Regions from separate parts of the Micromonospora sp. NPDC127501 genome, predicted to be linked through region 3. Evidence: riboswitches for the same ligand, from Rfam matches in the RefSeq annotation. Region 3 holds a riboswitch; each other region holds the start of a gene.
The links. A riboswitch is a leader RNA that binds a small molecule or an ion and turns the genes downstream of it on or off. The one in region 3 is predicted to bind cobalamin.
Positions count from the first base shown of each region.

Region 1 (3,274 bases), on a different contig from region 3:
ACGCGGTGTGCCGGGTGACCAGGAGGTCGTACGCCTCCAGGTCGCCTGCCCGAGCGCGGGTGACGAGCGCCTCGTCGTCCAGGGGAGCCTCCGTTCGGATCACACTCATGACACCGCCCACCCGCTGCGGGTTCCACAGGGATTTCCCGACGCAGGTCAGCTCTCTCCCATCCGGCGTGCAGCGTATTGCCAGGAACCGGTGCTGCACTGGAGGGACGTCGAGGAGAGGGGCGGGCATGAGCTGGTTCAACCGCCGGTCACGGGGTGCCGAGGCGACCCCGACGAAGCTGGACCGGGAGGCGACCCGCGACGACCTCGCGGCGCTGGAGGCGTTCGTCGCCACCCGTCGCGGGGTGGAGTTCTACCTGGAACCGGAGACCACCGCGACCGACACCACGGTGGTGGCGATCGCCCACGACGGCGAGTGGATCCGCCGCCGTACCGGAACGCCCCGCGCGGCCGGGGCCATCGCCCGCAAGCACGCGGTGCCGCTGTACGAGGCGGCGCGCACCGGCTACCCGGAACGGATGCGGACCTGGAGCCGGGCCCACCCGGAACGCCACGCCCGCTGATCGGGGCGTCGACCGGTGTCGGTCGTCGCGCGTGGCGTGTTCGGTCCCGGGCATGTGTCGTTCGGCGCCTTTGGAGCTGAATCGTTGGCGATATCGCCGTACGGCCGGACCTGAAGCCGATGCGCGGACCGGGAGCCGAGGCGGCTGAATCGTCTACGACATCAGCTCCAAAGGGGCCGCGTGAACACTCCGCCCCCTGCCACGGGCCAGTCCGCAGGGCCGATCAACCAGTTCGCCCAGCCCGCCATTGCGGCGAGATGCATCCCCCGCGCGCCGATATTTCCGCAGGTCAATGTGGTGAGCGTGGTCGGGTGGGGGTGGGGTCCGCGTTGACCGGCGGCGCGGCGGTGTGGCAGCATTCGCGGCCTGACGGCAGTGAAGGAAGTCGGTGCGAATCCGACGCGGTCCCGCCACTGTCACCGGGGAGCGATCCCCCCTCGTGAGTCACGGCCGTGTGTCTGCGGTTGGAAGGCCGGGGGAGAGCGTCGATCCGGAAGCCAGGATACTTCGGCCGTCGGGACGTACCCCAGGGCGTGGACACCCGAGGAGGACCCGATGACGCACGGCGTCTCATTCATCGACGATTATCGTCGTATAGCGCTCCAGGCAGTGCATTCCAAGGACACCGGCCACCGGCACCGCTGAGCTGATCGCCCGGCGCTGACCGGCCCCGACGCCTGCATCGGTGCCCGGTTCGCTCGGGCCGTCGTACCGGCTGACGCCGTACCCACCCGCATCGCCCCGGTCGCCCCCGTGAGGGCCCAGGGCGTCATTTTCCGGAGCCTGCCGTGCGCATCCTGCTGCTGTCCACCGCCGACACCGACCTGCTGGCCGCCCGCGCCAGCGGCGCCGACTACCGGTTGGCCAACCCCGCCCGGGTCGCCGTCGAGGAGGTGCCCGCCCTGCTCGACGGGGTCGCCCTCGTCGTCGTACGCCTGCTCGGCGGTCGGCAGGCGTGGCCGGACGGCCTCGCCGCGGTGCTCGCCACCGGCGTGCCGACGGTCGTGCTCGGCGGCGAGGCGCTGCCCGACGCGGAGCTGATGGCCATCTCCACCGTGCCGTCCGGGGTCGTCACCCAGGCGCTGGCGTACCTGGTGGAAGGCGGCCCGGACAACCTCGGACAGTTGGCCCGGTTCCTCTGCGACACGGTGCTGCTCACCGGCGAGGGGTTCGCCGCACCCGCGCCCACCCCGGCGTACGGCGTGCACGGCGAACACCCCGCCGACCCGGACCGGCCCACAGTGGGAATCGTCTTCTACCGGGCGCACGCCCTCGCCGGCAACACCGACTTCGTCGACGTGCTCGCGGACGCGGTCCACAAAGCCGGAGCCAACCCGCTACCGATCTTCTGCGGCTCGCTGCGGGGGCTGACCGCGGGCGCCGGCCCGCTCGGGCTCTTCGCCCGCTGTGACGCGCTGCTGGTCACGGTGCTCGCGGCCGGCGGCGCGGTCGCCGCGGACGCCTCCGGTGGCGGCGACGAGGACGCCTGGGACGTCGGTGCCCTGGCCGCCCTGGACGTGCCGGTCATCCAGGCGCTCTGCCTCACCAGCACCCGCGCGCAGTGGGCCGACAGCGACGCCGGCCTGTCCCCACTGGACGCCGCCATGCAGGTGGCCATCCCCGAGTTCGACGGCCGGATCGTCACCGTGCCGTTCTCGTTCAAGCAGATCGACGCCGACGGGCTCTCGGTCTACGCCGCCGATCCCGAGCGGGCCGCCCGGGTCGCCGGGATCGCGGTGCGCCACGCCCGACTGCGGTACGTGCCGCACGCCGACAAGCGGGTCGCCGTCGTGCTCAGCTCGTACCCCACCAAGCACTCCCGGGTCGGCAACGCCGTCGGGTTGGACACCCCGGCCTCGGCGGTCCGGCTGTTCGCCGCGCTGACCGAGGCCGGCTACGACCTGGGTGACACGCCACCGCCCGACGACGGCGACGCGCTGATCCACGCGCTGATCGCCGCCGGTGGTCACGACGTGGAGTGGCTCACCCCGGACCAGTTGGCCGCCGCCGAGGCCCGGATTCCGGGACCGACGTACCGGCGCTGGTTCGACGAGGTCCCGGCCGAGCTGCGCGAGCGGATGCGGGAGCACTGGGGTGAGCCGCCGGGCGAGCTGTACACCGAGGGCGGCGACATCGTGCTCGCCGGGCTGCGCTTCGGCAACGTGGTGCTGCTGATCCAGCCGCCCCGCGGCTTCGGGGAGAACCCGATCGCCATCTACCACGACCCGGACCTGCCGCCCAGCCACCACTACCTGGCCGCGTACCGCTGGTTGACCGCGCCGGTCGCGGACGGCGGTTTCGGCGCGGACGCCGTGGTGCACCTCGGTAAGCACGGCACCCTGGAGTGGCTGCCCGGCAAGGGCCTCGGCCTGGCCGCCGACTGCGCACCCGACGCGGTCCTCGGCGACCTGCCGCTGGTGTACCCGTTCATCGTCAACGACCCCGGCGAGGGCACCCAGGCCAAGCGGCGGGCGCACGCCGTGGTCGTCGACCATCTGGTCCCGCCGATGGCCCGCGCCGAGACCTACGGCGACCTGGCCAAGCTGGAACAACTGCTCGACGAGTACGCGACAGTGCAGGCCCTCGACCCGGCCAAGGTGCCGACCGTGCGGGCCCAGATCTGGGACCTGGTGCGCGCCGCCGAGCTGCACCACGACCTGCACGCCGAGGCGATGCCCGACGCGGACGACTTCGACGACTTC
Region 1 is NZ_JBEORJ010000012.1:207,231-210,504, forward strand. It holds gene ABTW72_RS25775 (RNA polymerase sigma factor) at 1-109, opposite strand, end outside; gene ABTW72_RS25780 (hypothetical protein) at 237-572, shown strand; cobalamin riboswitch at 926-1,102, shown strand; gene cobN (cobaltochelatase subunit CobN) at 1,361-3,274, shown strand, end outside.
Region 1: it holds a riboswitch for cobalamin, as region 3 does, so the genes downstream of both, cobN (cobaltochelatase subunit CobN) here and ABTW72_RS20305 (ribonucleoside-diphosphate reductase subunit alpha) in region 3, are expected to answer to the same signal.

Region 2 (3,274 bases), on a different contig from region 3:
TGACCGCGAGGCCGGCGCCGGCGGCCACGCCGAGCAGGTACGGGTCGGCCAGCGGGTTGCGGAACACGCCCTGGTAGCAACCACCGGCGAGGGCGAGCAGACCGCCGACGAGCAGGCCCAGCACCACCCGGGGCAGGCGCAGCTCGGTGACGATCGCGATCTCACGCTCGGTCAGCCCGCTGTCGAGGTGCACCCCGGGGAACAGGTTGAGCAGTTCGGCGGCGACGCTGCCCGGGGGCAGGCTCACCGGGCCGAGCGACACCCCGACGACGAGCGCGACGAGCACCGCGACCAACCCCGCGACCAACCACCGCATGCGCAGGCCGGCGGGCCGACCCCCGGACGCCAGCCCGGCGGGCCGGGCCGCAGAGGACGGCAGCCCGGCGGGCCGGGCCGCGGAGGACGGCAGGCCCGAGGGTCGGCCCCCGGAGGACGGCAGCCCGGCGGGCCGGGCCTCGGCAGGAGGCTCGGCCCGCTCAGACGGCGGCGGCGGCTCGGCGGGCCGGCCGGTTGGTGCCGGATCGGACACCTTTCGCGGCCCGGTCACCGACGGACGACGGTCACGCGGGCACCTTGGCGACCGCGTCGATGATGACCCGGAGCAGGTCCACGACCCGCGGGCCCCAGCGGGAGGCGACGTCGTCGTCCAGGGCGACGACCTGGTTGTTCTTCACAGCGGTGAGGCCGGCCCAGCCACTGCGGGCCTTGACCGTGTCGGCGTTCTGCTGGCAGCACTTCGCATCGGCCAGGAAGACGAAGTCCGGGTCGGCCTTGACGATGAACTCCTGGGAGAGCTGCGGGTAGCCGAAGTTCTTGCCGTCCGCGTCGGCCGGGTCGGCGATGTTGGTCAGGCCGGCCTGACTGTAGAGCGAGCCGATGAAGGTCTTGCTGGTGGCGCTGTACAGCTCCGGGCCCAGCTCGTGGAAGTAGGTGAGCTTCTCGGTGCGCTGCGGCAGGTCCTTGACCAGCTTGGCGATGTCGTCCTTCATCCGGGTGGCGACGTCGGTGGCCTGGTCCGCGTGCCCGGTCAGCGTGCCCAGCTCGGTGATCTGCCGGTACGAGTCGTCGAGCGTGGTCGCCGCCGGGGTCTGGTACACCGGGATCTTCAGCTTGCCGAGCTGCTCGACGATCTTGTTGCGGTCGTCGGAGAGCACCACGAGGTCAGGGTTCTTACCGGCGATCGCCTCCGCGTTCGGCTGGAAGGCGGAGAGGTCGGTCTTGGGCACGTCGGCCGGGTAGTTCGACTGGTCGTCGACGGCGGTCACCTGCGGGCCGGCACCGATCGCGAAGAGCATCTCGGTGGCGGTGGGCGACAGCACGACGATCTTCTCGGGGCGCTTGTCGAGGGTGAGCGCGCCGACCGTGACCGGGTAGGCGGCGGCCGCGGTGCCGGCGCTCGGCTGGTCGTCGGCCTTCTCGGCGCAGGCGCCGAGGGCGAGCGCGGTGACCGCGAGGGTCGCCGCGAAGAGCCGAGGGGTACGTCTGAACATGGGGGCCTCCTGTCGGTCGAGGAGTGTGGTGCTTCGCCGACAGGGACTTTCGTACGCCCGCCCACGAGGCGCCCTTCCTCGAGAGCGCGTATCGCGACCGATCCGTAGGCGACCTGGCTCGTCCCCACCTACCGGTGGGGCATCACAGTTGCGGGACAGCGCCGGGTTTCGCACCGGCTTCGCTGCGGACTGGTCGCTAAGACGGTAGCGCACCGCCAGGACGTGCCGGATCGATCAAGGGCTGGTCGGCAGCCGTCGATACCTCGGACACCCGCACCACGCGGGGCGGGGAGGCATATGTCCGAGATCCTGAGGTTTCGGAACGGGTGGTGGGGCCCCGCCGGGGCGGGACGGGGCCCCACCCGATCAGGAGGACGTGATGGTGACGTTGTCCACAGCCGCCTCGACCAGGCTGGCCCCGGACGCGTCCGCAGCCTCGACGAGCACGCGGACCGACTGGCCGGCGTACGGGGTGAGGTTGAGGTTGGCGACCGCCCAAGTCCCGTTGCGGTTGCTGGCCGCGCCGGCCTGGGTGAGCAGCGCCGTGGTGCCGCCGTTGTGCACCACGCTCACCCGCAGGTAGTCCGCCGACGAGGCGTTCGAGCCGTGGGCCAGGTACCAGGCGAGCGAGAGGGTCAGCGTGCCGGACGACGGCAGGGTCACCGCCGGGGACCGGGCACTGGTCACGCCGCCGTCGAGGTCGTAGTCACCGGCCGCCGAGCCGGCGAGCCGGCCGGTGACCAGGTCGTTGGACCCGGCGTACGGGGTGAGCTGCTTGGCTCCGGAGGACGTGGTCGCCTGGGCGGTGCCCCGCTCGAACGCGCCGAGGGTGGCGGTGTCGGTGCCGCCCGGGTTGATGGTCCAGCCGGTGGCGGTCTCGAAGGTGTCCGACCAGACCGTGGTGCCGCCACCGCCGCCGCAGTACTGCGCCTGCTTGCCGATGGCCCGATACGGGCAGTCGGCGTACTCGCTGAGGATCAGCACCGCCTCCCGGTTGCGTGAGGTCTGCGCCGGGATCACCTCATCGGGCGGGTAGAAGCCGCCGCCACCGGACGAGCCCGGGTACATCTCGAAGGTGTACGCCCAGATGTTGTGGGTGGCCCACATCCAGTCGAGGCTGTCTCCATCGGTGATGTAGAGGTCGCTGGACTGTTCCGGGGTGTAGCCGTTGGTGGCCGCCATCTGCTGACCGATGGTGGCGAAGGTGTTGTACTGGTCGGCGTTCATCCCGGTCGCGGTGTTCGCAGTGGTGTAGCCGTACGGCCAGAGCACCAGCTGCGAGTACGTGTGGAAGTCGATGTTGGCCTTGATCTGCTGCACCCCGCCGACCACCCGGCCGTTGACGAAGTTGCGCAGCGCCTGTGTCTCGGGCGCGGAGAACGCCGACGGCCCCCGGTAGGTTTCCGACGAGGTGCTGCCGGACGAGCCGCCGCAGCATCCCCAGTTGTAGGACCAGTTGCGGTTCAGGTCGGTGCCGACGTTGGACGAGCCGCTGTTGGGCTGCCGGTTCTTGCGCCAGGACCGGTACGACCCGGTGGCGATGTCGTACTCGCTGCCGTCCGGGTTGACCGTCGGCACGATCCAGAGCTCCCGGCCGTTGACGATGTTGGTGATCCGGGAGTCGCTGCCGTAGCTGTCGGTGAAGAGGTTGAGCAGGTAGATCGCCATCTCGACGGTCAGGTGCTCACGGGCGTGCTGCTGGGAGTTGAACAGGATCTCCGGCTCGTTCTCGTCGGTGCCGACGTTGTCGGAGATCTTCACGGCCATCAGGTCGCGGCCCTCGT
Region 2 is NZ_JBEORJ010000002.1:179,634-182,907, forward strand. It holds gene ABTW72_RS04790 (FecCD family ABC transporter permease) at 1-316, opposite strand, end outside; gene ABTW72_RS04795 (ABC transporter substrate-binding protein) at 561-1,490, opposite strand; cobalamin riboswitch at 1,581-1,722, opposite strand; gene ABTW72_RS04800 (M14 family metallopeptidase) at 1,857-3,274, opposite strand, start outside.
Region 2: it holds a riboswitch for cobalamin, as region 3 does, so the genes downstream of both, ABTW72_RS04795 (ABC transporter substrate-binding protein) here and ABTW72_RS20305 (ribonucleoside-diphosphate reductase subunit alpha) in region 3, are expected to answer to the same signal.

Region 3 (3,274 bases):
CCGCACCGTGGCGCGCAGCCGCTCCCAGTCGACGCCGCCGTCGGTGAGGTGGGCGGCGAGGTTCACCGATCCGAGGTTGCACACGGCGGTCTCGGTGTCACTGGACACCTCGACGATCTCGGTGCAGAGGTTCGACAGGTGCACCACGTTGCCCGGCTCGGCGGTCTGGTTGCAGAGCCGGTTGGCGGCGTCCTTGAAGGTCATCCAGCCGTTGCCGGTCTGGGCGAGGGTCCGCATCATCTTCCCGTACAGCTCCCGTGCCGGGACCTGCCGCACGTAGCGTTCCTGTGCCTCGGCCTCCCGGTACGCGGCGTCGAACCGCTCCCCCCACAGGTCGGGCAGCTCGGGCACCTCGTGCGGGTCGAACAGCGACCACAGCTCGTCGGCCTCGACCCGGCGCATGAACTCGTCCGGGATCCAGTTGGCCAGGTTGAGGTTGTGGGTACGTCGGGCGTCCTCGCCGGTGTTGTCCCGCAGTTGCAGGAACTCCTCGATGTCCGGGTGCCACGGCTCCAGATAGACGCAGGCCGCGCCCTTGCGCCGGCCACCCTGGTTCACCGCGGCGACGCTCGCGTCCAGCGTGCGCAGCCACGGCACGATCCCGTTGGACTGCCCGTTGGTGCCCCGGATCAGCGCTCCGCGGGAGCGGACCCGGGAGTACGCGATGCCGATGCCACCGGCGAACTTGGACAGGTTGGCGACCTGGGCGTACCGCTGGTAGATCGAGTCCAGCTCGTCGAGCGGGGAGTCGACCAGGTAGCAGGAGGACATCTGGGTGTGCCGGGTGCCGGAGTTGAACAAGGTCGGTGAGCTGGGCAGGTAGGCCAGGCTGGACATCAGCCGGTAGAAGTCGACCGCCTCGTCGGCCGTCCGGGAGAGCCCGCAGGCCACCCGCAGCAGCCAGTACTGCGGGGTCTCCAGCACGAGTCGGCTGGTGGGGTGGCGCAGCAGGTAGCGGTCGTACACGGTGCGCAGGCCGAAGTACTCGAACCGGCGGTCGCCGTTCGGGTCGATGACGTGGTCGAGGGTCGCGGCGTGTGCGGCGACGAACGCGGCGGTGTCGTCACCGATCAGGCCCTCGGCGTGGCCGACCCGGATCGCCGCGCTGAACGAGGTGACGCCCTGTCGACGCACCTCCTTGTCGACGTAGCCGGCCAGCAGCCGCGCGGCGAGGCGCGAGTACTGCGGCTCCTCACCGATCATCTCGGCGGCGGTCTGGATGGACAGCCGGTCCAGTTCGGCGGTGGTCGCGCCGTCGTAGAGGCCGCTGATGGTGCGGGTGGCCACCCGCATCGGGTCCACGTCGGTCAGGTCGTCGGCCCACCGCTCGACCGCTCGGACGATCTTGTTCACGTCCACGGGTTCGGTGCCGCCGTCGCGCTTGCGGACCTGCATCGGCGTGCGCCGCACTGTCGCGTCGCCGCTGGCCGGGACTACCTCGGTGACTGTCACCACTCGCTCCTCGGAGTTCGAGACCTGGTGGCCCGGACGCGAGGAGACAGACACCGACGGACGCCACGCCAGCCCGGCGTGGGGTCAGGTGGCGTCAGCCGTCCCACGCGGCCTCGGACCGCCGCCCACCCGGGTGCGGGTACGCGGCGCGCTGGCAGGTCTTCGGACTCGCGGGCACGACCGGTGTCGCCGGTCTCCTACTGGCCGTCGCTTCCCAGGCCGATCGGTGGCCCAGTGCTGTTGACGGCGGTCGTTCCCACTCACCGCTGCGGGACAGTCCCGGATTTCCACCGGGTTCCCTGTTGCCTCGACCACCCTGGATGAGCGGCCGAACCAGCTGCGCTCGACACCATATATAGGGACGCAGTCGTTGTCACACCCCACATGTCGGTCTCGGGCGTGTCGGCACCGTCTCGGTGACCACCGTCACCACCCCGGCCGACCACGCCACGCAGACCGACGCCGGGCACCGGAGACGGGCTCTCCGCGTCGGTGTCGACAGTCGACAAAGATGTGACATATCGAGGCCATGGCGGCGCAGGCTCGCACCAATAGGCTCCCGTCAATGCTCCGAAGGGGGCGGAACATCCGATCTCCACGGACCGCCACCCGCGTCATCGCCGCCCGCCAACCGGCACGATGGACGGCAAGGCGGATCAACCCGGCAGGGCAAACATCATATGTCTGTGGGCCTGCGGTGATCGACATCGTTGACGCGCTGGAGCGGCCCTCCGTATACTCCCAGTGATCATCTGATCTTTAGCCTAGCCGGGCGAGGAGCGCATGCCGCAGATCACTGCCGTCACCGTCGAAGACGTCCGCTTCCCCACCTCCCTGACCGCTGACGGGTCAGACGCCATGAACAAGGACGGCGACTACTCGGCGGCCTACGTCGTCCTGCACACCGACGGCGTCGACGGCGTGGGCGCGCCTCTCGCGGGTCACGGCCTGACCTTCACGATCGGTCGAGGCAACGACATCGTCGCGGCGGCGGCAGTCCACCAGGCACAGCTTCTGGTGGGCCTGGACGTGGCGACGATGGCAGCGGACATGGGCGCGGTCTACCGCCTCCTCACCTCCGACTCCCAACTGCGCTGGCTCGGTCCGGAGAAGGGCGTCGTCCACCTGTCCCTGGCGGCCGTGTTGAACGCGTCGTGGGACCTGGTCGCCCGGCTCGCCGACAAGCCTCTGTGGCGGCTGCTCGTCGACATGTCCCCCGAGCAACTCGTCGACATCGCGGACCTGCGCTACCTGTCCGACGCGCTGACCCGGGACGAGGCACTGGCCATCCTGCGGGCCAAGGAGGGCACGAAGGCCGCCCGTCTCGCCGAGCTCGACCGGACCGGCTACCCCGCCTACACCACCTCGGCGGGTTGGCTCGGCTACGGCGACGACAAGCTGCGCCGGCTGTGTCAGGAAGCGGTGGACACCGGCTACGGCTACGTCAAGCTCAAGGTGGGCGCCAACCTCGACGACGACATCCGCCGATGCGCGATCGCGCGGGAGATCCTCGGGCCGGATCGCAACCTGATGATCGACGCCAACCAGGTGTGGGACGTCGGCCAGGCCATCGAGTGGGTCACCGCCCTCGCCCAGTTCAAGCCACTGTGGATCGAGGAGCCGACCAGCCCCGACGACATCCTGGGTCACGCGGCCGTCCGCCGCGCCGTCGCTCCGATCGGCGTCGCCACCGGCGAACACTGCCACAACCGGGTGATGTTCAAGCAGCTGTTCCAGGCCGAGGCCATCGACTTCTGCCAGCTGGACACCGGCCGGTTGGCCAGCATCAACGAGATCGTCGCCGTGCTGCTGCTCGCCGCGA
Region 3 is NZ_JBEORJ010000008.1:258,666-261,939, reverse strand. It holds gene ABTW72_RS20305 (ribonucleoside-diphosphate reductase subunit alpha) at 1-1,395, opposite strand, end outside; cobalamin riboswitch at 1,589-1,805, opposite strand; gene ABTW72_RS20300 (enolase C-terminal domain-like protein) at 2,236-3,274, shown strand, end outside.